DNA from 3 places in the Brevibacillus sp. FSL K6-2834 genome. Region 1 is predicted to be linked to each of the others. Evidence: riboswitches for the same ligand, from Rfam matches in the RefSeq annotation. Region 1 holds a riboswitch; each other region holds the start of a gene.
What was found. A riboswitch is a leader RNA that binds a small molecule or an ion and turns the genes downstream of it on or off. The one in region 1 is predicted to bind cyclic di-GMP.
Positions count from the first base shown of each region.

Region 2: it holds a riboswitch for cyclic di-GMP, as region 1 does, so the genes downstream of both, ggt (gamma-glutamyltransferase) here and NST96_RS05020 (transglutaminase-like domain-containing protein) in region 1, are expected to answer to the same signal.
Region 3: it holds a riboswitch for cyclic di-GMP, as region 1 does, so the genes downstream of both, NST96_RS26240 (methyl-accepting chemotaxis protein) here and NST96_RS05020 (transglutaminase-like domain-containing protein) in region 1, are expected to answer to the same signal.

Region 1 is NZ_CP151945.1:984,063-995,023, forward strand. It holds gene NST96_RS04975 (aldehyde dehydrogenase family protein) at 1-797, shown strand, start outside; gene NST96_RS04980 (thiamine pyrophosphate-binding protein) at 794-2,476, shown strand; gene NST96_RS04985 (ketoacyl-ACP synthase III) at 2,477-3,514, shown strand; gene NST96_RS04990 (acyl carrier protein) at 3,528-3,788, shown strand; gene NST96_RS04995 (4'-phosphopantetheinyl transferase superfamily protein) at 3,917-4,663, shown strand; gene NST96_RS05000 (RNA polymerase sigma factor) at 4,975-5,508, shown strand; gene NST96_RS05005 (hypothetical protein) at 5,576-6,556, shown strand; gene NST96_RS05010 (response regulator) at 6,767-7,906, shown strand; gene NST96_RS05015 (class D sortase) at 7,950-8,606, shown strand; cyclic di-GMP riboswitch class I at 8,698-8,784, shown strand; gene NST96_RS05020 (transglutaminase-like domain-containing protein) at 8,799-9,602, shown strand; gene NST96_RS05025 (collagen binding domain-containing protein) at 9,971-10,961, shown strand, end outside.
Region 2 is NZ_CP151945.1:5,353,560-5,364,520, reverse strand. It holds gene NST96_RS25925 (GNAT family N-acetyltransferase) at 1-832, shown strand, start outside; gene NST96_RS25920 (methyl-accepting chemotaxis protein) at 975-2,969, opposite strand; gene ggt (gamma-glutamyltransferase) at 3,078-4,703, opposite strand; cyclic di-GMP riboswitch class I at 4,954-5,041, opposite strand; gene NST96_RS25910 (MBL fold metallo-hydrolase) at 5,256-6,215, opposite strand; gene NST96_RS25905 (glutamine--tRNA ligase/YqeY domain fusion protein) at 6,533-8,200, shown strand; gene NST96_RS25900 (QueT transporter family protein) at 8,977-9,582, shown strand; gene NST96_RS25895 (ABC transporter ATP-binding protein) at 9,579-10,424, shown strand; gene NST96_RS25890 (energy-coupling factor ABC transporter ATP-binding protein) at 10,421-10,961, shown strand, end outside.
Region 3 is NZ_CP151945.1:5,432,226-5,443,186, forward strand. It holds gene NST96_RS26235 (transporter substrate-binding domain-containing protein) at 1-561, opposite strand, end outside; gene NST96_RS26240 (methyl-accepting chemotaxis protein) at 702-2,675, opposite strand; cyclic di-GMP riboswitch class I at 2,775-2,867, opposite strand; gene NST96_RS26245 (hypothetical protein) at 3,079-3,513, shown strand; gene NST96_RS26250 (YxcD family protein) at 3,501-3,797, shown strand; gene NST96_RS26255 (response regulator transcription factor) at 4,086-4,778, shown strand; gene NST96_RS26260 (sensor histidine kinase) at 4,756-6,936, shown strand; gene NST96_RS26265 (glycine betaine ABC transporter substrate-binding protein) at 7,200-8,138, opposite strand; gene NST96_RS26270 (proline/glycine betaine ABC transporter permease) at 8,150-8,989, opposite strand; gene proV (glycine betaine/L-proline ABC transporter ATP-binding protein ProV) at 8,991-10,391, opposite strand; gene NST96_RS26280 (hypothetical protein) at 10,643-10,961, shown strand, end outside.

The DNA of each region.
Region 1 (10,961 bases):
CGTCCGTCTTGCATGCAGATGTCGTCGTGTTTACCGGTACGTATCAAAATGCGGAAAGCATCAAATTCCAATTGGCCAAAACGCAAATGTTTATCTTTTTTGGTCAGGGAATCAATCCTTTTATCATATCCGAAACGGCTGAATTGGAAAAAGCGGTTCACGATCTCATCCAAGCCCGTTTGTACAACACAGGACAAGACTGCATGGGACCGGATGTCATTTATGTTCCGGAAACCATAAAGGATTCGTTTCTGTCTTTATTGACAGAGAAGCTGGACGCGCTCAAATACGGCAGCAATGTGGACAAGGACGCGGCATACGGTCCCATACACTATACCGGAACGCTGGAAATGGTAGGTCAGCATCTGACCCAATACAGCGAAAATATTGTGTACGGGGGGAGGATCGATTACCGGGATAGGATCATTCAGCCGACAGTTCTCGTAAGCACAATTGCAGAGAAATTGAAAATCCTCGAGTTTTTTTCGCCGGTATTTAATGTAGTCATCTATAGCGAGGAAGAGGATGTAAAACGGATCGTAACCCAGGAGTATTTTGTGGAAAGAGCATTGGGGGCTACCTTCTACGGCCGATCAGACAGCCCGATCATTGAGCTTCTTCGGAAAAAACATACCGTTTCCGTCAATGAAACACTGTTTGATATTGAAAATGGCAACGCTCCCTTCGGAGGCTACGGTCCCATGGCCAACTTTGTGTACTACCAGGGGGAATTGATCATTAAACCCATTTTGATTTCGCAAATCTTGCATGAATATTGGCAACGAGGTGACCAATGAACCAAATCAGTGTATACGACGCAATAGCGCAGGGACTGCGAGCGTATGGAGTGGAATTGGTGTTTGGGCTTCCCAATGACGAGCTTTACATGATGAATGCCATCGAGGATTGCGGGATTGAATTTTTGGTTGCCAAGGATCAGCGCAACGCCGTGTTTATGGCGACAGGCTACGCATTAGCCTCGCAAAAAACGGGCGTTTGCATCGTGGGAAAAGGCCCTGCCGTTTCCAACGCGATCACAGGCTTGTTGGAGGCAAACTCCCAAAGCTGCCCGCTGTTGATCATTTCATCAGGCACTCCAACGCGCTCCTATGGAAACCAAAAAGCATTTCAAGAAGCAGACCAAATGGCGTTCGTTTCCCCACTGGTGAAATGGAGTCATCGCTTGGAGAACAAAGACGCGATCGGATGGGTCTTGCGAAAAGCGGTATTTATGGCTGAACAAGGAACACCCGGTCCGGTATACGTCGAGATTCCCGAAGATATTGGCAGCCAGCTGCTTGATGAGGCAAAGCTGAACTTTTTTCCTCTTTCTGTCTTAAGGCCGTTGCCAGAACCATCTGGCATCAAGCGGGCTTGCGAAAAGATCATGCTTGCCAAAAAGCCGGTGTTATTGCTGGGCGGAGGATGCAAACGGATCAAAACCCGCGGCGTCCTGGAAGCACTCGCCGAACGATTGGGAGCTCTGGTTCTTGTCACTGCTTCAGGCAGAGGCAGTTTTGATGAAGAACATCCGCTCTTTTGCGGGCTGGCGGGGCTGTATCTGCACCGGCGTGTCAAAACGCTATTGCACGAGGCGGATCTGGTGATTGCCATGGGCAGCAAGCTGGAGGAAACGGCTCTGTTTGGCTGGGAGGAGAAGCTCCAGGCCATAGACAGCATTCAAGTGAATCTAAACGAAGAGCATTTTCATCTGGACTACAGCAGCATGTACATGGTTGGTGATGTGGAAGCAGTCGCAAATGAGCTCCTCGCGCAAGTTCGGGAGCAGCCGGCTAATCGCCAATGGCGAGCGGAGATAGAGGGCTGCAAGCGAGACATGTTTTTGGAAAAGGCGGAAAGGCAGCGAGATTCCTCCCGGTTGAGAATCGCGGATATTCTCGATGAACTGCAAGCCCGCCTTCCTTCCAACAGCATCTATGTGCATGAAAACGGGTTGCAGGACATGTGGTCTTATTTCTTTCCGTATCTCGGGCTTGGCAAAGAGCAAAATGCTTTTGTCCCGAGTGAACAGACAAGCCTGGGCTTTGGGGCATCTGCCGCCATCGGGGTAGCCAAGGCCAAGCCGCGGCAGACTGTCGTTGCATTCGTAGGAGATGGCGCATTCAACCTGTTCCGAAGCGATCTGCCAACAGCGTTAACGTACCAGATTCCACTCATCTATGTCGTGTTGAAAAACGGCGGGTACGGGTGGCTTGAATTCCAGCATATCAATATGGGAAGACAGGGGAACCCCCGATTTTTAAACCAGACCTTGCAGATGATCGACACTCTTCATCCACATTTGACAGTGATACCGCTGCAAAAAAGCGAAGAGATCACACATGTTGTTGTGCAAGCTCTGGAAGCGTATGAGAAAAATCAAATCGTCGTGATCGAAGCGATTGTGTCGCTTGATGACGTACCCGATCCCATAAAAAGACTACATGGGGATTTTCCCGCAAAGGAGCTGGTGTGAATGAAGACGGGAACGTTAACGAAGCCATCCACTGTCAACCAAAGTGGGCTGGCCACTTCCTTTAGCATTCAAGGATCAGGCTTTTACGTACCAGAAGACATTGTGACAAACGAAATGCTCACGCGAACCTTGGACACGACTGACGAATGGATTCAGGATAAAACCGGGATTCGCGAGCGCAGGTACTTGCAAAGCGATATGGCCACATCTGATATGTGCGTCCATGCCAGCTTAGATGCGATAAGTGATGCAGGCATTACTAGTGAGGATATCGATGCGATTGTCCTGTGTACCACGACTCCGGATCAACAGATTCCTTCTACCGCGCTGATCGTCAAGGAAAAAATAGGTGCAAAAAACGCGATTCCCTTTGATTTAACGCAGGGGGCTTGTGCAGGAGGCATTTACTCCATCCTTTTTGCTTCCCATCTTTTGCAGAATCAGTTCATCAACAATGTGCTGGTTATCGGGGCAGAAGTCCTGTCGCGATACATCGATCCGACGGACCGGATTACCAAGACGTTTTTTGGGGACGCTGCCGGAGCGATCCTCCTTCAAAAAACAGGTGAAGGCAGCGGACTGCTGGCATGGGATCTAGACTCTTATTTAAATCTGGCAGTCACCCTGCACGGCGGAGGTACTGCACGGATGCCAGAGGGAGCAGACCTCAAAACCAGCCATTTTATCAGGATGAACGGCAGAGAGGTCTGGAAGACGGCCACCCGAAACTTGCCCCTCTCGATTAAAAATGCCGTGCATAAGGCCGGATTGCAAGTATCGGATATTGATCACTTTATTCTGCATCAAGCCAACCTGAATATCATCAAGAAAACGATGGCGGCATTGGACGTGCCGATGGAGAAAACGACCGTAACCATTCAGGACTATGGAAATACGGGGGCTGCTTCCATTTTTTCCGCTCTGCATAAATCTTTGGAGGAAAAAGCCATTAAACCAGGGGATTATCTGGTGATATCCGCCATTGGCGCCGGATTTTTATGGGGTTCACTATGTTTGCAATATACAAAAAACGAGTAAAGGAGAATGGGTTATGATTAAACAAACGGTAAGAGAAAAATTTTTGGAAACATATAAATTGAACGTTTCTTTGGAAGAAGTGAAGGATGATCAGCCATTGTTTGGTCCCGACTCGCCCTATGGCCTTGATTCCATGGATGTTCTGATGTTCATCAATCTGATCAAAAAGGAATATGATCTGGACATTGGTGCTGTCAATACAGACACGTTTAAAACGATTAACAGCATTGTGGCCTTTATTGAAAAGCAAAAGGGCGCACAATTGTCAAAATGATCGCAGAAAGAAGGGGGGCCTCCCCCTTTTTTTCATGGATGCGGATAATTGCCGGGTTAAGGAGGCAAAGCCGTTTCAGATAAAGAACGCTTCTACATGCAAACTATCGTGAAGGAAGTCGGGAACCAATGGAAAAGAGGGTTGAAATCTATTGGCTTCATGTCGATGAAGAAATGCAGCCTGCACATCTGAAGAGCTGTTTGGAAGTACTGGACCAAGAAGAAAGAACGGTGTATGAGAGATATCTCGTCGATTTCAAAAAAGTAGAGTTTTTGCTTGGACGGATGCTGCTCAAGAGCATGATCGGACAAAAAAGGGGAGTCCTCCCGGAAGAAGTCAGGTTTATCAAAAATGAATACGGGAAGTTGTTCCTGGACAGCCGCCACGTGGCGGGTAGCATCAAGCGACCGTTGTTTTTTAATTTGTCCCATTCAGGTAGAATGCTGGTATGCGCCTTTTCCGAGATCGAGAAGACGGGGATCGACGTCGAAGCGGTCAAAAAGGATTGCTGTTTTGAAGTAATGCGGACTGTTTTCGTGCCAGAGGAAATAGCCTACGTCGAGCAGCAAGAGACACCTTCCATGAAGCGAGAGGCATTTTATCAGGTTTGGACGAGAAAGGAAGCAGTGATGAAGGCGCTTGGGAAAGGCTTCTCGCTGCCGCCTCTGTCTTTTTCCGTGCCGCTTGCCCGGGGCAGAGTCGACGAGCAGCCGTTTTCCTATTATACATGTGCACCTTTGGAAGGGTATATGGTTTCGGCAGCGGTAGAGCGAGAGGAAGGAGCGGACATTCGGTACGAGGTCCAAAAAGTCGGGTTGGCCGAATTGAAGGCAAGCGTACGGTCCCGTACACCCAGCAGTGCATTCTACGGATAAAATATCTATAGACGCGGTTCACATCGATCTTATCGTATACCAAAATCCAGAAGATACCACTCGAATGAACAGGTCTCCAATTGTTGAACACAGGTCTTGCGATTGGGGGGCTTATGATTCGGGCAGGTGTCTTTTTTGTTGCAATAGCTTTATCGTCTGTCAGTGTCATTGCTATTGCCATATAAACAGGAAGCTGTTGAAAAGAAGCTAAGAAAAACTCAGCAATAGGAAAAGCCAAAAAAATTTACGATAAAAGTGAAAGATAGTCGGAAGGCCCTCCGTCTATACAGTGACAAGGAGGTGGAACCCAGTTGGATGATAATGTCGGCGCACGTATCGAGCAATGGTTTCTGGCATACAGCAGCGATATTTATCGCTTTCTCGTTTACTATACCGGACGCACGGATATAGACGATCTTGTACAAGAGACCTTTATTCGCGCCCTGAAATCACCTCAGCAAACAGAGATTGCAAACCCGAAAACATGGCTGTTTGCCATTGCCAGAAATGCGGCCATTGATGAGAGGCGCAGAAAAAAACTGATCAGCTTGCTGCCGGAAACATTCCTGCAGCATCTTATTTCCCGGGACAAGACACCCGAAGAGTCTTTAGAGTTGAGCGAGAACAAGCGCATGCTCTACGACATCATCAATCAGTTGAAACCCTCTTACAGAGATGTGTTGATATTGCGCGGGATCAAGGGATTGTCCAGCAAGGAGACTGCGGAGATATTGGGATGGAGCGAAGCCAAAGTGAATCTCACTATGCATCGGGCGATGAAAGCTGTTCAGAGCAGCAGGCAAGTTTCTGTTATGGAGGCGATGAAAAATGCCGTCACGAGATGAACAGAGAATCTGGGAGGATTTAAGGAGTTTTCCTGATCAAAAACTTTCTTGGGAGCGAAAACAAGTGATGTTGGAGAACATTCGCGAAGAGCGAAGAAAGATCAGCAAGCAGCAAAAGCGAGCAAAATACGTATGGGTGGCGAACGGGCTTGTCGCATGCGCAGCGGTGTTTTTCGTTATCTGGATGAAACCATTCTCTACTCCGGTAGAAACATCGGCGAGTCATGCTTCTATCGACCCGGCCTATGTTGAGGCTGCCCAAAAGGCAATTAAATCGGCAGGAATCAACAAGGAAATTCTCTTTGATGAGTTTGAGAAAGATGGAGATTACGATATTATCCGGAAAGCGGATCGAGAGGCCATTGTGACATTTTACCCGAATACGACAAAAGTTCGTACCATCTTGGTAGAGTGTGCGGTCAATGAGTTGCCGACGAGTTATCAAAAATATGTCGATACCGCCCAAAAGGCATTCAAAGAGGCCAATCAACAAGTCGTTTTTCAACAAGCCCGTTTCTTTAAAAGCGATGAAGGAACAGACCTGTCATTTTATTTAGAAAATCAACAATACGTCAGCGTCGATGTGAATACAAACAGAGTGACCGATTACTCCCTGGATTACAAGCTGGATGATGTGGATAAAAAGTATGTGTATCAGGCCCAAAAAGCGCTCATGCTCCTAACGGGCAAGCAGAGCTTCTCATTTTCGCATGCCAATAAACGTTCGGGTAAAGTAGAAGAAGTGTGGACACTCAAGAATGAAAACGAGCGGTATACTGTCCGGATCGGTGCGAAATCCTCCCGAATATACAAGGTTGACCACGTAACGGACCGATATAAAATAAACTCGAAAGAAGAAGCGATCTCAGTGACTAAGCCGCTGATTGCAAGCATATTTGGAATCGATATCGCCGGGTACAAGGCGGATGGCGGCAAAGATTGGGGAGGCTATGTGTTGACCAGCGAAGGGAAGCCGGTTATCAGGGTTATCATTCATGATTTACATATCGGCGATATCTCAGGCATTTACGTTGAATGGGACGAATGACGGGAAAAGCTACTGACTTGTTGCATGGTCGGTAGCTTTTTTGTGTCTTGGTTTTGATCGGCAGCATTTATCCCCCTTTGCCAGCAACCGCCAAAATGGTTTATACAGCTTGGACATCTCATTGACCTATTGCTACAATAATATGGGAGAGTTGTTAGCGGCTGTTGTCCCAAAAATAGTTACAGCTGAAGCAAAATAGGAGAGATATGCTTGAAAGCGATTATCGTAGACGATGAGAGGCTTGCATTGAGAAGAATGGAAAAGCTCCTGAAGGAACAGAACGCGAACACTCCCATTCACTTGATGGGGTCTTTTCAAGATCCGCATGCCGCATTGGAGGCCGCGAAGCAAGAAAAACTGGATGTAGCGTTCCTGGATATTCAGATGATCGATATGGATGGATTTGAATTGGCTGAGCACTTGTTGAACATTCAGCCGCAACTTCACATTGTTTTCGTTACCGCCTTTCAAGAGTATGCCGTGAAAGCCTTTGAAATGAACGCACTCGACTATTTGTTGAAGCCTGTCCATCAGGGCAGATTGGCTGTGACCCTGCAACGGGTGGCAGAATCCGCCGGGAAGACCCCGGTCAGCTACAGCAGCCAAAAACATATGACACTCTGCTGCTTGCAAAGCTTGCATTATCTCGATCAACAAGGCAACGAACAATATCTTCCCTGGAAAACACTGAAGGGGCAGGAGCTGTTTGCGTATCTGGTACACTATCGGGATAAGACAGTGAGCAAGCAGGTTTTGATAGATTTGCTCTGGCCTGATTACGATTCAGTCCGGTCGAGGACACAACTGCATACGGCCATTTATCAGATTCGGAAAATGATTAAGAGCATTGGCTTCGATTTGGAGATTAAATACAAGGATGAAGGGTATCGGCTGGTGTGGGGAGATGTGAAGCTGGATGTTGAGGAATGGGAAGCCTTGGTGCGAGATGCTCCCAAAGTTACAGAAGAGACATTGGAACAGCACTTGTCTATCATGGCCAAGTACACAGGCGATTTTCTGGAGGAGCATCCGTATTTGTGGGCAGAGTACGAGCAGGAGCGCTTGCGGTTGCTCTGGTTGAACCATGTCAAGCAAATTGCTGAATATTACGTATCGGTTGAACAATATACCGAGGCGATTTTGATTTATCAAAAGATACGTGAAAAGTTTCCAGTAATGGAAGAGGGCTACTTCTATTTAATGAAGATATACGCCATGTTGAACCACCAAGGCGAGGTGAGCAAGCAGTTCAAGCTGATCTCGACCAAGCTGAGAGAGGAATTCGATGTTGCTCCCAGCAAGGAACTGACGGAGTGGTATGAACAATGGAAAAAAGGGGATCAAACCTAAAACGGACAGGGACGGGCAAACCATGAAAATGAGACTGTTATCAATGCTTCTGATCGTGGCCGGAATCGTTGTGCTGAGCTATCCAACACTGGCTGAAGAGTATCAGGACTACCGGCAGCAAAAGCTTGTCGAGGAATGGCAAAACAGTTTGCAGAATATTTCCAATGGGGAAGAGGCCGCTGGATCAAATCCTGCACCGGCAATTCCTTCCTCAACAGAAGATAGCGAGACAGCGATAGAAAGTGCCGATGTTGCGACCGAGAAGGAGAACGGGAAAAAGCCGGCACCGGACTTTGGCAGCTATAAGAATATGGAAGGTATTTTGACGATTGAAAAGATTGGTCTAATGCTGCCCATTTTGCACGGTGCATCAGATAACAATATGAAAACGACGGTTGCGAGCATCGAAAACACCGGGAGGGCCGGGGAAGTCGGCAATTATGCCATCGCTGGACACAGAAACTTTACATACGGTCGAAATTTCAATCGATTGGATGAGATGGCTGCAGGAGACAAGATCGAGGTTGACAACGGCAAGAGCAAATTTTCCTATACCGTTACAGAAAAATTGTATGTAAAGCCCGAAGAGGTGTGGGTTTTGGAAGGGAACGGAAAAGATAAGGAGATTACGCTCATCACCTGCCATCCGATGCACAATCCGACACACCGACTGATTATTAGGGGAAAAATGACAGAGTGATTGATATTTTTCAAGAAAAGATAGGATGAGGCTCCCTTTTCTAGTAAAGTTATGCTATTATTTTTTTAGTATATTTGATTTTAAAACTTTCAAACGATAATGGCAAATCTAATGAAAATTAGAGACGCAAAGCTATAGGGCCTTCCTTGTGTATGCAAGATGGCAGCCAGCTACCGAAAGGGGAGTTTTTTTGTGTTTTTTCGACGACTTTCGATGACAGTGGTAGGCATGTGTTTGCTGGCGGCTCCAGCGACTGCGTGGGCGAGATCCGCTCCTTCCTTTATTGATGTAAGCGAGCTCAATAATGGAATCGTCAAAGTTCAACACCATCATTCGGCACAGCCAGTCAATGAAAAAGTAAAAATCACGAAAGACAACCAGAACTTCTATTATAGCGTAAAAGACAACAACCGTTTCCCACTACAGCTAGGAGATGGCAAATATACGATTACACTCCTGCAACACGTTGCGAACAATAAATACCGTTCGATAGAAAGCAAGGAAGTGAACCTGACGGCATCAAGCCCGCAGGCCGTTTTCCTGCAACCGATCCAGATGATCTACTGGAACGACAAGACGAATGCGACCGCAAAAGCCAGAGAGCTGACCAAGGGCTTGAAGACCGACAAGGAAAAGGTACAAGCTATCTACAATTATGTGATCCAAAACGTCCAGTACGATTACGCAAAAGCCAATCAAGTTACGAGTGAATACATCCCTTCGGTAGATGCGACATTGACTGCAGGGCAAGGCATCTGTTACGATTACGCATCGCTGTTTGCCGCCATGCTGCGCAGCCAGGGGATTCCTGCCAAGCTGGTGATGGGACGGAAAAACGACATCCCGCAATACCATGCCTGGAATGAGATTTACTTGAAAGAGACGAACGAATGGATTACGGTCGATACAACATATGATTCGATTATGGTAAAGGGAACGAAAAAGCCGGCCATGATCAAGAATAAAAGTGAATATGTCATAGAAAAGCAGTATTAGGACACGATGCAGGAACTGCTCAGAAGCCGCTCCCTCTCATAAAAGAGGCGGGCGGCTTTTCGTTTTCTCCTATTCAGAATAAATTCAGAGTGATCTTTTATAGTGTGTTTTGTGGCTTAACAGCCAAAACCATACAAATTTTGATGTAAGTCGCCACCAAGAAAGAACAGCTTTAGACACTTACAAATAAAGAACAATGGAGAGGAGGAAGCAACGAAAAAAACATGCTCTCAGGATTGTGCAAGGTGTCATATTCTTCTTCCCCGGCGAAAAGGGGACTGGCAGCATTATCAAAACTTCATATGGGTAATCGCTGCTAGAGTCGTACGACCTTGCCAATTTAAACATGCGAGGTGAACGTAGTTAAGATGTGGCAGCGAAAGAAGCTTTTATCTGTTTACTTAGTATTCGCTTTGCTGGTGAATCTCTTCTTGCCATCCGCGTTTGTCAGTGCCAATGAAGTACCGATGAACGCAGGAATCACCAGTGAAGAAGGTGCCCCAACAAGTGGCGAGGTGTCCGAGCCGGGAACGGATCAAGAACCAGGCGCGGAGAATCCAGAGCCAGGTGCGGAGAATCCAGAGCCGGGTGGGGAGAATCCAGAGCCGGGCACGGAGAATCCGCAGCCGGGCACGGAGAATCCGCAGCCAGGTACGGAGAATCCGCAGCCAGGCACGGAGAATCCGCAGCCAGGCACGGAAAATCCAGGAACCGGAACGAATCCGGTGCCAGACCCGCCACCGCCACCACCGCCACTACCCCCAGCACCACCTGTAGAGCCCGAAAAATCACCAGAGAACATCATAACAAAAGTGGCGATGAAGGATGAGGAAGGTAATAACATTACCGAGATTCGTCCTGATCAGGGATCAATGGTAAAGATCATCTTCGACTGGCATCTTCCGGAGGGGCACACCTATAAGGGTGGCGACACTTTTACCTTCGATCTGCCGGACAAATTTAAGGTAGACCGACTTTTGGATGGACCTCTCACGGGGGACGTAGGGACATTTGAAGTAACACCGGAAGGCACCGTTACCTTCACTTTTAGCGAAGATGTGGAGAATGACGAATTCGTCGGTACGTTTGAGGTTTGGCGAACCTTTGACGAAAGCAAATTTTCCGGGGGAACGAAGCAGCAGATCGAATTTCCGTTCGGAGAAACGATCAACGTTCATTTCAAAGCCAATATCCGGGAAGAAATGGACAAGCAAGGAACAGCCAAGAAAATGAACCCAAGCGAGATCGACTGGGTTGTCGATTTTAACAAGGGCGAGCAAAAGATTACAGGCGCGACCTTCCAGGATAGCATACCTGCCGGACTTGAACTCGTTTCTTCTTCTGTCGAGGTATATGAGC
Region 2 (10,961 bases), 1.3 Mb from region 1:
AGGTGCCCTGATGAAGCTTAGCCGTGTGAATCGGATTGTGTTCGTGAACAATTGGCTTCTGTCCACCAATCTGTATCACCCGTTGACGGCTGAACAGGTCCGGGAAATCACCAGCTTCCTGACCAGGAGGTTTCCGGACCACGCCGTGGCTTTTCGATCCGTAAGTCCAATCGTCTGTCCGGGGGCATGGACCGGCCTGGAGCGGAGCGGATATGTGATGGTGCCGAGTCGGTATGTGTACCTGTTTGACCCCAAACAGGCTAATGAAAAGGGCTGGCGCGTTCGCAATACGTTAAAGCGGGACCGGGATATGCTGAAGAAAAGCGGTTATCGCATCCTTCGGCACGAGGAGCTTGGGGAGGAGCATGCAGAGAGGATCGCCGCACTTTACCAAGCGCTTTACCTGGACAAATACTCCCAACTGAATCCGCAATTGACGCCGGCCTTTGTCCGACTGGCGCTGCACAGGCAGATACTGACCTTGATTGGTCTGGAAAAGGAAGGCAGATTGGACGGGATTCTCGGTTATTTTCAGCGAAACGGCATGATGACCACTCCCCTGTTCGGGTACGATACCGATCTTCCCAAAAAACTGGGGCTGTACCGGATGCTCTCCAGCCTTTTGGTGTCGGAGGCGGAACAAAAGGGCCTCTTGCTTCATCAAAGCGCCGGAGTCGGGGCGTTCAAAGCGGATCGCGGGGCAGAGGGTACTGCGGAGTATACGGCAGTGTATATAAAGCATCTTCCTTACCGGCGACAGATGATCTGGAGAGCCTTGGCTGCGATCCTCGATCGCGCTGTCATCGGCATGGCGAAAAAGTACAAGTGGTAACGGACAAAAAGACAGCTTGGAAACCATTCAAGTCAGCACGGTATCGGTTTATGTCTATCGATACCGTGCTCTTTTTTTGCGGGCAAGGGATTTGCCAAAGACAAACGAACAGCGTGCATGCCGGACAATCGGATGTTCCGCGTTACCGATACAGGGTAAACTTCCGGACTTGGTCCTGCAGCTTCTCGGCAACCCTCGCGAGTGATTCGGCAGAAGAAGAGACCTGCTCGACAGCAGCCAGTTGTTCTTCGGTTGCGGCGGAAACGTTTTGTGTACCGTCTGCCGAGTTTTCTGCCACCTTGGATATTTGCTCGATCAAATAGACGGCTTGTTCCGTGCTTGCCGTCATTTGCTGGGAATAGGCCTGCACTTCCTGAATCTTGCTGGCGACCTGAGCGACGGATTCGCTGATCTGAACGAATGAGCTGCCAGCCTCGTTAACCACTTCAATACCGAGTGCCACTTCCTTCGTTCCTTTTTCCATGGAAAGCACGGCGGTATGGGATTCGGTCTGAATCGTTGTGATCAGTTGTTCAATCTGCTGGGCTGATTTCGCCGATTCCTCGGCCAGCTTCCGCACCTCGTCAGCGACCACGGCAAAGCCTCTTCCCTGCTCTCCCGCTCTTGCTGCCTCGATTGCAGCATTGAGCGACAACAGGTTTGTCTGTTGGGCGATGTCGGTAATCACCTGGACGATCTGTCCGATTTCCTGTGAGCTGTCTCCGAGGCGTTTGACGATGCCAGCGATCTCGTTTACTGTGCTGTGAATCAACTGCATCTGGCTCATGACCGTGTCGATCGCCTTGTTGCCGCCGACAGCAATTTCCGAAGCAGTCACGGCAGAGTCAGCTGCATTTTGTGCGTTAACGGCTATCTGCTGAATGCCCGTTGAGACTTCATTGATGGCTCCTACACTTTCCGCCACGCTTTGTACCTGCTGTTCCGCTCCGTATGCCACCTCCTGAATCGAAGAGGCGATCTGTTCCGTTGCCTTGCTGGTCTCCTCGGCATTGGCCGACAGCTCCTCTGCAGAGGAAGCGAGCTCTTCGGCTGCTGTGTTTACCTGTTCGATGATTGACCTCAGATTGCCTACCATATGGTTGACTGACTCGGAGAGCTGCCCTACTTCATCCCGGCTTCTGATGGCCAGCGGATCTACCGCCAGATCGCCATCGGAAATTCGGCTGGCCACGGCGGCAACCTCAACGATGGGACGGCTGATTTGACGAGACACAAAGTAGGCGGCTGCAATGACGATGGCTGCTACGATACCTACAATCAACATCACATTCAGTGTCAGCGCTGTTACCTCAGAGGTGATGGACTCGATCGGGATGTGGAAAAACAGGCTGTAATGAGTCTTGGGGATAGAAGCGTACGTAACGACGTATTCGGTACCGCCGTCCAGATACGTAAAGGAGCCCGATTCGGGTGCGTTATTTTTGAGAATGCTGCTCAAGCCTTCAGGGAGAGCTGCTTCCTCAATGGTTTTGCCGATCAGGTCGGGGTTGGGGTGTACCTGGATCAGTCCTTGGTTATCGACCAAAATCGGGTAACCGCCTTCACCCAGTTGTACATTGTCCAAAAAGGTCGAGGTGAACGAATCCACGTTTACAAGCCCGGTCAGTACGCCGAGTTTTTCTCCGGCATTGCTCACAACGGGAGAAGCGACTACAATCGACCGATTTCCGGTCGTTTTTGCGATCAGCATGTCAGAGTAGCTGGTTTTTCCCTCCATGCCGAGTTTGAAGAACGGACGCTCCGCCAGGTTGATCCCTACGCTGCCTTCAAACGTGTCCGCTGTTACCTTCCCGTCCGGGGAAATAAATGTATTTCCGTCAAAGATTTTGATTTCGTTCGTAAATTTGCGAATGAACTTGTTCTTTGCTTCATTGTCAAAGGATTGGATGTCCGAGGATCGTGCCAGAATCATTACTTCCGACAGTCTCCTGTCCAGCCATTGGTCCATGGCGTTTGCAGTCGACTCCGTCAAATGAACAAAGGAATCCTTTTGCTTGTCGATCAAAATTCTGGTGCTTTCGGTCAGTACCAGATAAGAGCAGGCGATCAAGGGGAGTACGGCCACAAGCAAAAACCAGATAATGATTTTATTCCGAAGCTTGCTGAACAGACGCATCGTTGCAGCATCCTTTCATAATTCATGCTGGGAATCCGGAAGGGACAGAGTATAAAGCTGGAAATGCAGACTGCTGAGATAATCCCAGCAGTCTGCACGTATTATAAATCAATAGCCCATGGCAGCCCCTTCGCCGCGCGGGTCTGCACCGCCAAACTTGATGTTGCTTTTCGGATCGATCAGAATGGCACCGGATTGACCCATCGCATCGGTATAAGCGGCTTCCAGCTTCTCAACCGGATGACCGCGTTTTACCAGCTCGTCGAGGACTTCCTGCGGAATGCGGCTCTCTACCTTCAGATTGTTGGAGGAGGAGCCCCAGTTGCGGCCATGCAGCCATCTCGGTGCTTCAATCGCGTCTTGAACCGTGAATCCGAAGTCGATAATGCGCGTGACGAGAGCGGCTTGTGTCTGCGGCTGCCCCTCACCGCCCTGTGTACCGTACAGCAGGTAAGGCTTGTTGTCTTTCAAGAGCATAGCCGGGTTGATCGTGTGGAAGGTGCGCTTGCCTGGCTCCAGGTGGTTGATATGATTCGGGTCCAGAGAGAAGTAGCTTCCACGGTTTTGCAAGAGAACACCAGTGTCCTTCGCGACGACGCCCGAGCCCCAATCGAAGTAGTGGCTCTGGATCATGGAAACGGCATTGCCGTACTTGTCGACTACACCGAGCCAGGTAGTGTCGCCCTTGGGATCGAGCGGTTCTACGGTTTTGGCAGCCTGCTTCATGTCAATCCGGGCAGCAAGGTCTTTGCCGTGCTGCTTGGACAGCAGCTCGTCTACCGGAATGTCAACAAACTCAGGGTCTGTCAGCCATTTGTCGCGGTCGGCAAACGCTTGCTTCGTCGCTTCCACGATAGCGTGGTAGTAATCCGGCGTGCCTTCGCCCATGCTCTTCAGGTCAATGTTGTTCAATATGTTCAGAATCGACAATGAGGCCATGCCTTGAGAGTTGGGCGGTACGTTGTAGGCTTGGTATCCGCGATAGTCGACGGTGATCGGATCAGCCCAGGTGGACGTGTGCTTTTCAAAGTCTTTCAGAGTCAGCAAACCGCCGTTTGCCTGCATGTCTTTTACGATTTTTTCGGCGATCTCGCCTTTGTAAAAACCGTCTGCGCCTTTTTTGGCGATCACTTTCAACGTTTTCGCCAGATCCTCCTGCTTGAGGATTTCGCCGGCCTGGTACGGCTCGCCGTTCGCTTTCAGGTAGGTCTTGCGGAACCCTTCAAAGCGCTGCAGATTTTTCAGATCGTTGTCTGTCGGATCGATCGCGTATTTGGTCCAGTACACTTGGTTGGGAGAGACCGGATAGCCTTTTTCCGCATATCCAATCGCCGGCTCCAACAGTCTGTCCCATTTCAGCTTGCTATCTCCAGCCAATTCCTTGTGTGCGTAGTTGTACGCTTCCCACCAACCGGAAACGACACCAGGGACCGTGTTGGCGGACTCGTACCCGCGGGAAGGAATTTTTTCGTAGCCTTTCTTTTTGTAATATTCGATCGTTGCCTTTTCACCAGCTCGACCGCTTCCGTTCAGCGCTCTTACTTCTTTCGTCTTTGCATTGTAGATCAGCCAGAAGTTGTCGCCGCCAATCGACGTGTAGTGCGGGTAAACAACGGCGAGCGTAGACGCGGCGGCAATCGCGGCATCGACTGCGTTTCCGCCCTCCTCGAGTGTTTTGAGAGCTGCGGCTGTAGCCAGGTAGTGAGGAGCCGTAACCATGCCGTTTGGCGACATTGTTGTGGGGCGATTTGCCGCCTCCACTGCGGCAGTTGTGAAGCTGGACAGACCGATCGTCGCGGTCAGCGCTAAAACAGAGAGTTTCTTCCAGATTGACTTTTTCACTTTCCATCCTCCTTGTTGTGTACGGTCGAAGCATGAAAGGTTGAACGGTTCGGGTCAAAATCGATTGGCATCACCTCCTTTGCATAACAACACAAAAAGACCAATGACATAGGATCATTGGTCTTTGGTCCTACATCAATACTTCGGCAGCTGGCTGGCTTGTCCATTTGCTGGAGGTAGCCCCTGTAGCTTTGCGTCGCCGGATTTCCCCGGGTTTGCCATTATCGATATCAATGTGAAATAAGATAGTGAACGCAATTTGTGAAACTTAGTACATATGAAAAATTGTACATATGGGAAAAGATTCGTAAGATTGAATCTGATTCCATAGATGCAAAAAATATCTATCCATTACCTATATTCGGTAATATTGGACTAGTACTTTAGTGAAAAATTTATTTATTTTTTTCAAACAGATGCATATCCGTCTTCCGTTTCTCTTTCTTACTCCGAAACGGCTAAGATCTGCTGGCTAAGCTGTTGAAGGTTGCGAGCAAAGAGGCTGGGATAGCTCCAGGAGGCATATGGTTCGGGTATGGGGATTGCTTCGATGGCTTCGGGTGTGGAGCCGTTCTCGGCCAGATGCTTGGCTTGGTCCCACAAAGCTTCCAAATAGTGAAGACAGCTATCCACAGTTTGATGGTCTCCGACCGGGCCGTGGCCGCCGACTGCTGCCGAAATGGGCAGGTCTTTCCAAGCCTTCAAAACGGAGACCCAGTGGGAAAGATTTCCTGTCTGCATACTGGGATGATTTTGCACAAAAAGCAGGTCGCCGGCCAGAAGAACGCGGTCTTCGGGCAGGTACAGGACAGAGTCGCATGTGCTGTGTCCGTTTCCTTTGGCGGTCAGTACGGCAGTTCGCTTCGAGCCGTGGAGCGTGACAGAATCAGAAAATGTCAGGGAGGCAGGGGTCGCGGAGAACGTAGGCAGTGCAGCGTCAAGGGCGAGAATGTCTCCGAGGTCGGTGCGAAGCTCCTTTTGCTTTTCCGGATCTGATTCGGCTTCCAAAGATTGGCGAACCTTGTCAGGGTATTCGGGGTGCTGCTTTGCGAATTGGACGAGGCTTGTACAACGCTCGAGCATGAGATTTTTGGTGGTTTCTGTGGAGAGGATAATGGCATCGGAAAAGACTTGGTTGCCGCCCACATGGTCAAAGTGGAAATGGGAATTGATAACCAACGATACAGGGCGTCCAAGCAATTGCTCGGCTGCTTCTCGCAGTGCAAGCCCTGCCTTGGGCGTGTACATGGTGTCAAAAACGACCGTCCGATCGCCCAGATCGACGATGGCGGCATTGCCCATGGCTCCTGTGCCTGCTTTGATAACGGCGGCAAAAACACCTTCCGCAATTTCTGCCAATGTAAAAAAGGAGGATTGTGTATTGATTTTTTCAAGCACACTCACAACAGATCACCCCAATCATAAAATATGTTTCTGCCTGTAGGATAAAATGGGAATCTTTTGGAAACAACTTCAATTTATATACATCGTGTGAACACCCACGGGGGCTCTCCTGCTTATGATAGTAAAAACCCTCTGAAGGGCGGTTTGTAAAAGCGCCTGGTCCAGAGAAGGTGATTCTTGCTACAAGCCGGTTGGCCAAGGGGTGACTGATAACGATGATGCATCGGCCCAACATCAGAAGCCGGGCGAATTTGTTGAACTATCGCCGGGGAATCAGTATTATGGAATGTAAAGGTGAAGGGAAAGGTTGAATTTCTGTGGAAAATAAATCGGCATCATCATCCAACTTTATCCGCAACATTGTCCTGGAAGACCTGCGAGAGGGCCGAGTCGGGGAAATCGTTACCCGCTTTCCTCCGGAGCCAAACGGGTATTTGCACATCGGACATGCCAAAGCGATTTGCCTTAATTTTGAACTGGCAAAGGAATTCAATGGCAGAGCCAATCTTCGTTTTGACGACACCAACCCGGTGAAAGAAGACGCGGAGTACGTAGAAGCGATCAAGGAAGACGTACAATGGCTTGGCTTTGAGTGGGACGGACTGTTCTTTGCATCGGATTATTTTGAGGAAATGTACAATCGCGCCGTTCTGTTGATCAAAAAAGGACTGGCTTACGTATGTGATCTGTCCCCGGAAGAAATCCGCCAAACCAGAGGGACCTTGACGGAGCCGGGTACAAACAGCCCTTACCGCGACCGGTCGGTGGAAGAAAACCTGGATTTGTTCCAGCGGATGCGCAACGGCGAGTTTAAGGACGGCGAAAAGGTGTTGCGCGCCAAAATCGACATGAGCTCCCCCAATATCAACCTGCGTGACCCGATTTTGTACCGGATTTCGCATGCTACCCACCACAACACGGGAGACAAATGGTGCATCTACCCGATGTATGATTATGCACACCCGCTGGAGGACGCTATCGAGGGCGTAACCCACTCTCTCTGTTCGCTTGAGTTCGAGGATCATCGCCCGCTGTACGACTGGGTTGTCCGCGAATGTGAAATGGAAAACGTGCCGAGACAATACGAATTTGCCCGGTTGAACCTGACCAATACGGTAATGAGCAAACGGAAGCTGAAACAGTTGGTCGACGAACAGGTAGTAGACGGATGGGATGATCCGCGCATGCCTACCATTTCGGGACTTCGCCGCCGCGGCTTTACTCCTGAGTCCATCCGTACATTTGCCCGGGAAATCGGTGTGGCCAGAAGCAACAGCACCGTGGATGAAAAAATGCTGGAGCACTTCATCCGCGAGGACCTGAAGCTGAAAGCGCCGCGGACGATGGCTGTACTGCGCCCGCTGAAAGTGGTCATCACCAATTATCCGGAAGACCAGGTCGAGCTGCTGGATGCGGAGATCAACCCGGAAAATCCGGAAATGGGAACCAGACAAATTCCATTCTCCCGCGAAATCTACATTGAGCAGGACGACTTCATGGAGAACCCGCCGAGCAAGTATTTCCGCCTGTTCCCGGGAAATGAAGTACGGCTCAAGCACGCGTACTTCATCAAGTGCACGGACGTGATCAAGGATGAGCAAGGCAATGTCGTCGAAATCCACTGTACGTATGACCCTGAAACGAAGAGCGGCAGCGGCTTTACCGGTCGCAAAGTAAAAGGAACGATCCACTGGGTAGACGCCAAGCATGCGCTCCCTGCGGAGTTCCGCCTGTATGAACCGCTGATTTTGGATGATCAGGAGGAAGGAACCACGTTCCTTGACAATATCAATCCAAACTCTTTGGAGATCGTGAACGGATACGTGGAGCCTAACATGAAAGAGACCAAGCCCCACGACAAATACCAATTCTTCCGTCACGGATACTTTAATGTCGACCCGAAATATACGACAGAAGACAAGCTGGTGTTCAACCGGATTGTTTCCTTGAAGAGCTCGTTTGAACTGCCGAAGCAGCAGGGATAACAGAGAATGCAAAGCAGAAAGCTGTTGAAGTCTCATTGAGGCGTTCAACAGCTTTTTTTATTGGCTACATAGGATTAGGAACGTGGCTGCAGTGAGAGAAGCATATTTCCAGGCTGCGCTCCGGTCTGCGTCCGCAAGGGAGCCGAGACTGTCCGCTCTACAACGATTCGCGGGGGAGCGTAAAAGCAGCAGCCGTTCCGAAGCCCAATCAGAGTTACGCTCCTGATTCCCGCGATTTCGTTGTTCCGCTGGGCTGGACTCCGCTAGTCGCTCCGCCTGGAAATATGCTTCTCTGTCGTCGCGGGTTCTTTCGGGTATCTCGGGGAGAAAACAAAAGCTGTAGAGATGAAACAGGAGAAAAACGCGAAGGTCTTTGGGACACATACCCAGGCTTCGTTCCAAAAGTGGAACACGCTTTTAGCGTCCAACCTCTGAGAGGCTTCTGCGAACGGGCTGCTTTTGGACGCGGTTCCACTTTTGGAACGAAGCCGGCCAGGATTACCCCCGGCAAGTGTCCCACCGAACCTGGAGCGTTTTTCTCCTGTTTCATCTCCTCCCCCCAAAGCCCGAACAACGCTCATTCTAAAAAACTACTATCGCTACCCTCGGTATCCATCTGACGTTCTTATCAAAATGGCCCTAGCAGATTAAAGAAGATTTGCTGTACCCAAGTCCATCTATAAACCTGTTCAAGCCATTGCGAGAGTCAGCGCGGAGGGGTAAACTAGCATCATGATCATGTAAACCGTTTTCATAGATAAAGGAGGTTACTAGAGATGGGAACGTCTCTCTTTCGGCGAAAGTGGACGACTGTCGACTTTGTCCTGATCGTCGTCACGGCGGCCTTGTACGCGGTCGCCTTGATTATGCTCGCTAACATCAAATTAGCTCCATCCGTACCGCTTCGACCGGCGAATGCGCTGCAGCCTGTTTTCGGCATTTTGTTTGGCATTCCCGGCTGCCTGGGTCTAGCATTTGGAAACGTGGCCAGCGATCTGCTGACGGGAGGCACACCGCCGCATGCAGTCATCGTCGGCTTCATCGGCAACTTTTTAGGAGGATTGATCGGTTATTTGGCTGTCAGTCATCCGGCCTTGAAAACAGGGCGCAGCATCTTGCAATATTACATATTTGTTGTATTGATTGCCTCTGCAGTGGTGGCCTGCTCGATTTTGATCAATGTGGCGCTTGGCTTTACGCCGATGGCCATCGCAACCTTGTTTATTCCGACCGTCTTTTTGAATCAGGCAGTATCGACGGCAATACTGGGGCCAGTTCTGCTAAAGCTGCTGTATCCGTTTGTGAAGCGGGCAGGCTTGTACCGGGGACGAGCACACGGCAATGGACTGCTTTCCATTGAAGAAGGCGGGCTTCGTCCGTGACCGGTCAGCCGCTGCTCCGTTTGGAAAACGTTCGTTGGCAGTACGAGGATAGCGCCAAGCATGCGCTATCCGACATCAATCTTTCCCTCTATCCGGGCGAAGTGGTGGGAATCGTCGGCCCCTCTGCCGCGGGCAAAACAACGCTTCTTTTGGCTTTGGCCGGGCTGGTACCGCGCAATTATTCCGGGCAGTTTTCCGGCGAACGCCGGGTCAGCGGGGAGTTGGGCATCGTCTTTCAAGACCCGGAGACACAGTTTATCGGCCTTACGGTAGAGGAAGAGATCGCCTTTAGTTTGGAAAACAGCGGGCAAGCGGATGAGGAAATCGAGCAGCGGATTGGTGAAGTCCTCAAGCTGGTCGGTCTGGAAGGCTTTGCTCTCCGCTCTCCCTTTGAATTATCCGGAGGAGAGAAGCAACGGGTGGCCATCGCTTCGGCATTGGCCCATCAACCCCGAATCTTGCTTTTGGATGAGCCTACCTCCGAGCTGGACCCAAAAGGAGCTAGGGAAGTGTTTCAACTGCTTTCACAGCTAAAGCGGGAGCAGGAAATCACGATAGTCGTCTCTTCCCACGCGACAGAGGAATTGGCTCAATTTTGCGATCGCATTTTGCTCTTGGCGGACGGGCGGATTGAACTCGATTTGCCCGTACGTCCGTTTTTTGGCAAGGTGGAGGAGCTTGAGAAGCACGGAATTCTCGTCCCCGATGTCATACAGTTGTATTTGCAGATGTGCCGGACAGGCGTCATCACCGCGAACAAAGACGGGGTGCCGCTCCATGTGGATGAGTTGGCCGAGTGGTACCGCGAAGCTCGCATAAGCGGCAGGAGGGATGAGACATGAGCAGCTTGATCCGTTTTGAGAACGTCTCATTTGGCTATGAAGCTGACAAGCAGGTGCTCAAGGATGTTTCCCTGAACGTGGATCGAGGCGAACTCATCGCCATTATCGGCGGAAATGGCTCCGGGAAAACGACGCTGGCCAAGCATTGCAACGGTCTGTACAAACCGACGAGCGGGACAGTCACAGTAAAAGGAAGAGATACGCGTGAACAATCGGTTGCTGAGCTGTCTCGCACCGTGACGTACTGCTACCAAAATCCTGATCATCAGATTTTTCAATCAACCATTTTCGAAGAAGTCGCTTTCGGGCCGAAAAACCTGGGGCTGCCGCAGACTGAGATAGAACAGCGCGTCACAGAAGCTCTGGCTGCTGTGGGACTTGAGCAGATGCGCTCAGCCGAGCCGTATTTTTCGAGCAAAGGGACCCGGCAAAAGATTGCGGTGGCCTCTATTTTGGCGATGAAGCCGGAGGCGATCGTGCTGGATGAGCCGACGACAGGGCTGGACTACCGCGGCGTGCGGGATATCATGGCGCTGT
Region 3 (10,961 bases), 1.2 Mb from region 1:
GTTGGTTCCGCCTGGATTCACGCCAATGCGGACAGTCGGCTTGTTGATGTCTTCAACGGTTTTGTACTTGTCTTTATCCTCTTTGCGGATCAGCGGAGCCTTTCCGAATTGGATGTAGCCTTCGCTCATGTGGGCCTTTTTCTGTCTTTCGGTATTGCGAGTAACGCCGCCAACAGCGATATCGAATTTGTCAGCCAAAAGGTCATCCATCAATGTCGGCCAGGAGGTTTGGACGAAGCGGGCTTCTACGCCCAGACTTTTCGCAAACTCTTTCATGGCGTCGATATCGTAACCTTCAAACTCGCCAGTCTTCGGATTCAAATATGTGAAAGGTTTGTAGTCACCCGGTGTGCCGATGAGGATGTACCCCCGCTTAATGATCGCATCGAGGCGGGACTCAAACTTTTTATTTTCCTGTTTCAGATCGGTATTTTTCGCGTATACAGCATTTTGATTGGCCGCCGCGACAGAGCTCATCGCCGAAGCATTGCCGACTGTGCCTGTCGCAAGCAAAGCAGCGGCTACAGTACTTGCCATCATGAGTTTTTTCCAGTTTTTCATCTTCTTCTCCTCCAGATCCAATGCTTTTGTCTTTGTTTCTGCCTCAACACTTTCCAGATGTTTCCTGCTATCTCCCAGAGGCATCCCCCCTTTCGCAGGAGGCTTTTCCTACTGATATCCAAAATGGCCACAGCGTATGGCTACAGCGTAAATTTCCCAAGCCTCTTCTGCATTTCATCCACCACATCTTGCAGCTTGCCGACGGATTCGGCAATATCTTCAATCGTACGCAGTTGTTGATGTGTCGCTTCCGCCACATTTTTTGCATCCTCGGATGCATGGTTGGCGATGGCGTGCATTTCTGCCACCGATGCGCTTACCTCTTCCGAACCGGCCGACATTTCTTCCGAAGCGGCGGAGACTTCGAGGATGTGGTCTGCTACATTGCGCGATGCGCTCATGATGCGATCAAAAATGGCTCGCACTTCCTCGATCAGCTCAACACCGTCTTTCACGTTTTTATTCCCGGCATCCATCGCCTCGACTGCTTCCGCGGTATCCTGCTGGATTTCCTGGATCAGCTGAGCGATTTTCGCCGCCGATTCTTCAGACTGATGCGCCAGACTCTTCACTTCACCCGCTACAACCGCGAAGCCGCGGCCATGCTCGCCTGCCCGTGCCGCTTCAATCGATGCGTTCAAGGCGAGGAGATTGATCTGTGAGGTCAGCCCGCTGATCGTGTCAAGAATGCTTTCGATTTCCTGGGACCGCGCATGCAGTTTTTCGATGGCTGTCGACACCTTGGCAGTGCCCTCTCCGATACTCGTCATTTGCTGCACGGCGTGATCTACCACCGTAGCGCCCTGCTCCGCCTGTTTGGCCGCCTCCTGCGCAGATTCCGATACCCGCGAGGATGTCTCCGCAATCTTCACGATGCCGACGGCCATATCATTCATCGAAAGCGCGACTTCCTGCGCACTGCCAGCCTGCGCTGCGGCGCCGTCAGCAATTTGTTGAACAGAGCTGCTGATCCGGTTTACTGCCTGGGTCGCTTGATCTATCCCGGCAGATACTTCCTTCGTGAAGGAGAGCACCTCATCCGAAGACAGGGAGACACCCTGGATCAAGTCCTTCAAATGATTCACCGTTTGGTTGAAATCGCGGGACAACACGGCGATCTCGTCTTTTCCTTGCACGGTCACGCTATTGGTCAAGTCGCCCTTCGCCACCACCTGCACCACCTGGTTCAGACGCTGAATAGGCCGGACCATGCTGACTGCCACGGCATAAACGACGGCGATAGCGAGAACGATAGCGACGCCGGAGATGATCAACAGCTTCACCATCAATTCAGCGATAGGGGCATGCAGCTCTTCAGATGGAGCGGCAATAAATACCCCCCAGTGTTGGTCAGTAGACGCGTAGGATGCGAACATTTCCTTGCCATCCGCCTCGTACTGAACCGTTCCCTCTCCGCCGCTCTGGATCGCTTGGAAAGCCTCCTGCAGCTGCGGAATATCGGTAGTAGCCAGAGACTCCTTCAGGATCAACTCTTCATTTGGATTCCAGACATAGGTTCCTTTTTGACTGACGAGGAAAGCGTAGCCTGTCTGCCCAAAGGTTTCCTCGGAAACGGTTGTCTGAATTTCGTTGATCGGGATGGTAGACCCCATGTACCCGTACTGCTTGTTGTTTTTCATCAGCGGTACGATGATCGTCACGATATTGTTGCCGGTACGCTTGGAGACGACCGGCTCCGAGATGATCACTTTCCCTTCGCCTTTTCCCGCAGCCTGAAAGTGCTCCCTGTCGGAAACCTGTGTCACTTCGCCTTTGAAGTTGATGACACGGTTTCCGGTCAGGTCGTAGGAAAAGAAGAAGGTTTCAAACTCCGGGTGTTGCTTCTGGGCGTCCTGAATCAGCTTCAGGTCCTTTGCCTGATCGTTGTCTTCCGAGATCATTTTGGAAATCGTTTCGAGAATGATAATTTTGCTGTTAAAAAACGTTTCAATCTGTTCAGACAGATTTTTTGCGCTCAGCTCGGCTTCCTTGTCAAGGCTCGTTTCCAGAATACTCGAGGAGCTCCAGTAACTCGCAACAGATACAGAAATCAAACTGATAATTAGCAGGATGCTCATCACCACAATCAGTTTTTGCTTGAGACTGTTTCCCATGGATATGATCCCTCCCTATCCCCCTACACGCGACGACCTGCCTTCTTTTTTGGGCACAAAAAAAAGAAGACTGCCATTCCGACAGCTTCTTTGCTTCGGTCTGGCAACCCGGCTGTCGTAGCCGCATTTTTATGCAGCCTTAGACCCGTGGCTTTGCGTCCCCGCCTTTCAGTGGGTTTGCCTTTTTCAGAATTTTTAATTAGGTTAAAAATACTATAGCAAAATTATAATAACATACTCGCAGCCTATCGAGCGTAGTAAATGAGGACTATTTTACGAACGATAGAAAATCATACAATCTGTGACAAATCGCAATTTACTATCGATACCGGTTGAATAAGCCGACAAATAATCATAGACTTATATATAGACGGAAAATAAAAAGGAGATGACTTTTCCTATAATGAAAAAATTACTGATGTTGGTCATTGCGTTTGTCCTTGTACTGGCTCCAACTGGCTTTGTAACCGATCACGCCGATGCCAAAGGCTACAAATCCGGCAAAAAGTCTATCGCTCCTACAAAAACGACGCCGAACAAAGCGGATTCCAATGTAAATGCGACGACGAACAACAACACCACGAATTCCACAACACCGGTAAAAAATACATCTACTGCTGCACCGAGCAAAGGCGGTTTCATGAAAGGCCTGCTCGTCGGCGGTCTGGCAGGATTGCTGTTTGGCAGCCTGTTCAGCGATTTGGGCGTACTCGGCTCCATCCTCGGATTTATGATCAACATCCTCGCGGTCATCGTGTTGATCGCTGTGATCCGGAAGGTTTACTTGCTCTTTAAAAACCAGCGTAAAAAGCAGGAATGGGATACATGGAAACGATAAAAATTCTTGAGCAGGACATTATAAACGCCATTTGCATGCATGTGGCGAGCAAAAAGCAGATTCAGCCGCAAGAGGTTGCCGTCGAGCTGATGTGGGACGAGGACTACGGTTTTTCCGCTGAAGTGTACGCCAACGACCGCAAGCAGATCTTTATCAAAATCAACATTATTGAAGCGATCCGTTATTGGCTGCAGACGTACATGCACCGCGATCCTTATTCGGCCAGACTGGAACTCGTTCTAGACGAAGAAGAAGGCATTATCGCCTATGCGAGCTACGGCTGATAAAAACGCAGCACAATTCTGCACGATCATTGTTTGCCATAAAAAAGCATCATCGGAAAATTGCTGAGCTATGATCCGAATGCTGAGCTTTGACCCGCAAGCCGGACACTTTACCAGGTGCCCTGTCTTGCGGGTCATTGTTTTCTTTTTCGCCTATCATTTCTTTTCGTAAGAATTTTGTAAGGATTTTCAAAGCCCTTTTGTAAAAAGTACCCGGTATGATAGAAATATCTCCTCGGTTCGGGAAATGAACAGACACAAGAAAGATTCGTAAGGTGGGAAGCTGGCGTGTCCAAGTATAATGTGCTTGTCGTGGACGATGAAGCAGAAATCCGCGACGCGATCGAAATTTATCTCAAGAACGAAAACATCAAGGTATTCAAAGCGGAGAACGGACTTCAAGCTTTGGAAGTGTTAAACAGCGAGGATTTGCACCTCATTATCATGGATATTATGATGCCGCAGATGGACGGGATCAAAGCGACCTTTGCCATCCGGGAAAGCCGAAACATTCCGATCATCATGCTGTCGGCAAAATCGGAGGATACGGACAAAATCCTCGGGCTTAACGTCGGAGCGGACGACTATGTAACGAAGCCGTTTAACCCGATGGAGCTGGTAGCGCGGGTCAAATCGCAGCTGCGGCGCTATACCCATCTGGGGACGTATGTTGCGGGCGAAGACGAAATTCACGTCAGGGGGCTAGTCCTCAACACGACCTCCAAGACGGTTTTTGTCGATGACGAGGAGGTTCGCCTGACCCCTACGGAGTACAAAATCCTCGAGCTGCTGATGAAAAACAAGGGCCGTGTCTTCTCCATTGAAGAAATATACGAGCTGGTCTGGAAGGAACCGTACATGAACGCCGAAAATACGGTGGCTGTACATGTGAGAAGAATCAGGGAAAAGATCGAGATCAACCCGAAGGAACCGAAATATTTAAAGGTGGTATGGGGAATTGGATACAAAATCGAAAAATAAGCTGGGGCTGATTCTGGTTTCCCTGCTGTTCCTGTGTATGACCTCTCTTTCTTTCCTGGCGTCGGCGGACATCGCTTTGCGGACCGATTACCTTCAACAGGACCGCTACTACAAGACAAATGGCTTCCAGGAGGAGCTCAGCCAGTTTATCGACATGGTCAAAAGGCTTCATTTCAACTACCGGGGGTATCCCGACAAAACAGATATGGAGAAGCTCGGAGAAGATCAATACGAGCAGCTCAAGAGCGATTTCGCGAGCAGCTCTGCGGGGCAAATGGAAGAAATCAACCAGCATTACGCTTCACTGATCGCGGAAGCCGAGGCTTCCGGAAAAGCGGCGAATGTCCCCAAGCTGGAACAGGCAAGAGACCAGGAACTGCAAAAGATACGCCAGTCTCAGGAAGAATCGTTCCGGCAAGCGGTGAAGCAAGCCGTTGCCGCAAAGGACCAGGAATACAGGGATCTGGAGGACAGCATCGCTTTGCGGAGCGGGTCATTCCGCTACTACATCGTGAACAAGAACAGGGACGAGGTGTACACCAATGTACCGACCCCTCCTTCGGTGGAAGAACTGAAATCCAACTCTGTCTATTCCATCCGCTTTCCTAACAGCGACAACGAAACGGATAACAGCTTCCGTTGGATCAATCACTTTTTTCAAACCAATCACTGGGAAGGGATCATCTACGTCCCGAAAAATGTGGAAGGATACAGCCTGATCCACTCCAACGCGCAGTATTATGCGGCGATCCGCGAAAGGCTGTTCAAGGAATGCGCCCTGCTCGTCATCACCGCTGTAGCTGCGGTCGGACTGTTCCTGTATTTGCGCAAGCGCGCAGCCGAGCTCTCCTTTGTCGAAGGCTCGCTCTTCTTGCTGCGGCGCATTCCCGTTGACCTGCGAATCTTCGTGCTGTTCTTTGCCGTCTTCTGCGCGGTTGTGCTGGCCATCTCCGTCTCGTTTTTTTCGCTGCCTCTTCGTCCCGAGCAGCTCATTATCCTCGGGCTGGAATCGTTCGCCGCAGCCTACGTTACGCTCTGCTTGATAGAGGCCGCTCGGATGCTACGGGACCGAGAGCTGTGGCAGCGGCAATGGCAGAAAAGCTGGTTTGTCAAATACCGTGAACTGCTCACGGATGTATTGGCCAATCGAAACATCTTGGTCAAGCTCATCCTGATGGTTGGCCTGTCGCTTGCCTTTCCCGTGAGCGCATTGGTCGCTCTCATTTCCCTTGATCGTCGCGAAGAGCTCTTCCTGTTGGTTTCAGGAGCTTACTGCCTGTTTTACGTCACTATCGTGCTTCCGTACATTCTCAGGAGAATCAGCCTGATGAACAAAATCTTCCGCGGTGCCGAAGAGATGGCAGCCGGAAATCTGGACCACCAGATCATCGCGACAGGCAAAGGAAAAGGAAACCTGTCCCGCCTGGCCGACAACCTGAACAATATCAAGCAAGGCTTCAAGGAATCCGTCGAAGGCCAGATAAAAAGCGAACGGCTCAAGTCGGAGCTGATCACCAACGTCTCCCACGACTTGAAAACGCCGCTCACCTCTATCGTCAACTATGTCAATCTCTTAAAAGGGGAAAATCTGAAGCCTGAAGAGGTCGCAAGCTATATCGAGGTGCTGGACAGAAAGACCCAGCGGCTTAAGGTGCTGATCGACGATCTGTTCGAGGCGTCCAAGATGGCCAGCGGAGCGGTAGAGCTGCAGGTGGAGAACGTCAACGTGGCTTCGCTTTTGAATCAGGCCCTGGCGGAGTTCAGTGACAAGATCGAGGAGTCCTCGCTCACCTTCCGCGTGCAGGTCGAGCAGCAGCAGATGTTTGCCAAGCTGGATGGCAACAAAACGTGGAGAGTGCTGGAAAACCTGATCGTCAATGCGCTGAAGTATTCCATGCCGAATACGCGCGTGTACGTCTCCCTGTCCGAGCAAAACGCAGAAGTCATCCTCACCATGAAAAACGTCTCCGCCTACGAGATCGACTTCGATGCCGAAGAACTCTTCGAGAGGTTCAAACGGGGTGACAAATCACGGCATACCGAAGGCTCCGGCCTCGGTCTGGCGATTGCCAAAAGCATCGTAGAGCTCCAGAGAGGACGTCTCGAGATTGAGATCGACGGAGACTACTTCAAGGTCACGGTCGCGTTTCCGAAGTAACCCGGGTAGGTCGTGTTCCGTGTTCCTTAGCTTCCTCACCTCTGCAGCTTCCAGGTCTATAAATACAAAAAAGTACAGCCCTGCACCCGAATGAATCGGGAACAGGGCTGTCTTTCTTTTAGATACCTTGCTTGCATCTTTGTTTGCTTACTTACTCACTTACTTGCTCACTCTTACTTGCTTACCCGCTAACTTATTTGCTTTTTTGCTTATCCGCTTCCCTACTTGCTCGCTTACCTAGCCTTTTCTCACCGGATTTGTCCTTACTTCTTCAAATCCTCAATCGAGTCGATGTCCATATAAGCAGGAACGACGAGTCCAACCTTGGTTCCTTCCAGATTCGCGCCCAGGTCTTCGACGTCTTTACCCAGCTTTTCATAGTAATCGGCGTGAGTGGTCGGCAGCCATGCCGCTACCATTCCGTCCACATCGCCATTGGCTACGCCAGCCCACATCGGACCTGCTTCCACCTGGCTCAGCTCGACCTGGTACTTCAGCTTTTGTTCCAGAACGGTCTTGACGACATTCGTGCTGGCAATTTCCGAATCCCACGCTACATACGCCAGGGAAATCTTCTTGCCGTCCGCAGGCTGAATGCCCTCAACCCACTTGTTTACCTTTTCTTCGTTGTTTTTCACCCATTCGGCTGCTGCTTCCTCGGGCTTTTTCCCGTCTGCAATGTCCAGCATCACTTTTTCCATGTCCTCGGTCGTCCAATGGAAATTGTCGAGGAAAGCATACGCGCTTGGCTGATCCTCCTTCAACCCTTTACGCACAACCGTATGAATCTCTTCACCTGCTCCGAACACGCCTTTCGGGTCCTTCAAGTATTTCAGCTCATACTTGGAGAACTTCCAGTGCGGTGTCCAGCCTGTGATGATGATTGGCTTTTTGTCCTTGTACGCCTGTGTCAAAGCGGCGGTCATCGCGGCACCGGAGCCCTCGACCAGCTCCCAATCCTTCAGGTCGTATTCCTCGATGGCTTTTTCTGCCGCTTTCATAATGCCAGCACCCGGATCGATCCCGATGATTTTGTAGTCGACCTGGGCTCCGACACCGCCGGAACCGCCGGTTGAACCTTCTGCGGACTGGCCGCCCTGGCTATCTTTTGGCAGCTCCGCGGATGGCGCTCCCGAGCAGCCTGCCATCAGCAAGCTAATTCCCAATACGGCTGCGATTCCTGTGCTCCATCTCTTTTTCATGAAGACCCCTCCTAGGCGTTTTTCTTTTTCCCCATGCTTTGGGTGATCCTATCCAATAAAATGGCCATGATGACGATTGCCAGACCGGCTTCGAAGCCTGCACCGATCTTGATCTGGGTAACGGCGCGGTACACGTCCGCCCCGAGTCCTTTGGCACCAATCATCGACGCGATCACGACCATGGACAGCGCGAGCATGATGCTTTGGTTGATACCTGCCATAACGGTTGGTCTGGCAAGCGGCATCTGTACTTTCACCAGCTTTTGCCACGCCGTGGAGCCGAATGCATCCGAAGCCTCGATCAGCTCGGCTGGCACTTGTCTGATCCCCAGATTGGTCAGCCGGATCGTCGGCGGCATCGCAAAAATAACGGAGGCGATGACCCCGGGCACTTTGCCCAGACCAAAGAAGAAGATCGCCGGAATCAGGTAGACAAACGCCGGCATCGTTTGCATGAAATCCAGAACAGGCGTCACAACATTGCGGACGCTATCCGTTCGCGCACACCAAATCCCGACAGGAATACCGATAATGACAGAGATAAGACCAGCAGTCATAACCAATGCCAGGGTATCCATGGCGTGCTCCCAATACCCCAGATTTTCGATCAGAAGAAGTCCGATAAACGAGAACAGGGCGATTGGCCATTTTCCTGCACGATAAGCGAGCAGCACCAGGACGATGATCAAAAGCCACGACGGCAACCCCGAAAACAACAGGGCAAACAAATCGACAAGACCGCCGATCACTGTCGTAATCATGTCAAAGACGATGCCCAGATGATCATCCAAAAAATCAACCACATTTTCTATCCAACGGTCTACCGGCAACTTAGGAAAAAGCTCTCCCATCCTACTTCACCTGCCTTTCTTCCGCGAAAGCATGATCCTCATCCGTTTTCACGTCCGCGGCAGCCTGCTTGTTTTCGCTTTTGTTCACACCGATATTCACACGCGTATTCGCGCTTGCATTCAAGCTTGCAGGATTCATCGCATTCGTCCCTGCATTCTCACCGCTATTCGCACCTTCCATCGCAGCGGCAGTCTGATCGGCATGGGGAGTGCTGCCCACTTCCGGATTTACCTTCCCTGCCAGACCTCCCAACACGCTGCCCTTCACGACAACACCGAGCAGGCGGTTTTGTTCCCCGACTACTGCTACCGGAATGTCTGAAAAAGCGACCAGGTCAAACAGCTCGTGAAGCAATGTCTTTGGCGAGACCGTCGGAATCTCTTTTCGCATCACAGACTCCAACGTCAAGGACTCCTGCTTGGCCGTATTCACCGCATCGGCCGTCACTACGCCAAGCAGCGTTTTTTTGCGGTCCACCACATATAGGCTGGAGACGCCGCTGTCTCTCATAAGCTGCAGGGCGACCCGCGGCCCCTTGTCTAGCGTAATCGTTTGGGCCCGCTTCATCACGTGCTCGGCAGAAAGAACCTTGGAGCGGTCCACGTCTTCCACGAATTTCTCCACGTACTCATTGGCCGGATTGGTCAAAATTTCTTCCGGCGTTCCGATCTGAACGATCGCCCCGTCCTTCATCAGCGCGATCCGGTCCCCGATCTTCAGCGCCTCATCCAGATCGTGCGTAATAAAGATAATCGTCTTTTGCATCGTCGCCTGCAATTCCAGAAGCTCATCCTGCATGTCTTTGCGAATGAGCGGATCAAGCGCACTGAACGCTTCGTCCATCAACAGCACATCCGGATCGTTTGCCAGCGCTCTGGCGAGTCCCACCCGCTGCTGCATCCCGCCGCTCAACTGATCCGGGTAGCTGTCTTCCCAGCCGGCCAGCCCGACAAGCGACAGAGCTTCACGCGCTTTCGGCTCGCGCTCAGATTTTGGAATATTCTGTATTTCCAAACCGAACTCTACGTTCTCCAATACGGTCCGGTGGGGGAAAAGGGCAAACTTTTGAAAGACCATACCCAGTTTTTTTCTTCTGACCTCTTGCAGCTGCTGTTCGTTCATCTGCACGATATCCGCATGGTCAATCAGAACTTTTCCCTCTGTAGGCTCAATCAGCCGGTTCAACAGCCGCACCAGCGTCGACTTCCCGCTCCCGGACAATCCCATAATGACAAAGATTTCGCCCGCCTCTACTTCAAAGCTGGCCTGGTTGACCCCGACGGTCAGACCGGTTTCCTTCAAAATCTCCTGCTTGGTTTTACCCTGCTTTACAAGAGGAAGGGCGCGCTGCGGCTGACGCCCGAATACTTTCGTCAACTGCTCTACCTTGATTTTTGGCATAACGTCACCTCCGAATAAATTGTTCGCACGAATCTGACCCTCTTATTGTATCGGTCGGCCCTTTGTTTCCACAAATTTGGTAAGGGGCCATATTCGAGCGTAATCTTTGTTCAGAAAAAACTTTACGTACTTTTTGTTCCGTATTCTCAGTATATCTAGCATATACGGTAAGATTCGTTTATTTACTTTCGCAAACTTCATTAGTACAATCGTTAACAGGTAAATTGACCAGAGGAGCTGCTCTTTTCAAAATGGAAGACAAACATGAAGAAAAATTGAATAAGGCCCAGGAACGGGTCATCGAGACACTAGCCAAGAACATGGAGCTGTATGGGATTACGATGTCTACTGGTCTGTTGTATGGCACAATGCTGTTTCAGGATAAAGCCATGACCTTGGACGAGATGGGCGAAGCGCTCGGCATGAGCAAAACGAGCATGAGCACAGGTGTCCGCACCTTGATGGATTTGCAGATGGTGGACAAAATCTGGAAAAAAGGCACACGGAAGGATCACTACGAGGTCAATCTGGATTGGCACCAGACCTTTATTGATTTCTTCTCCTTGAAAT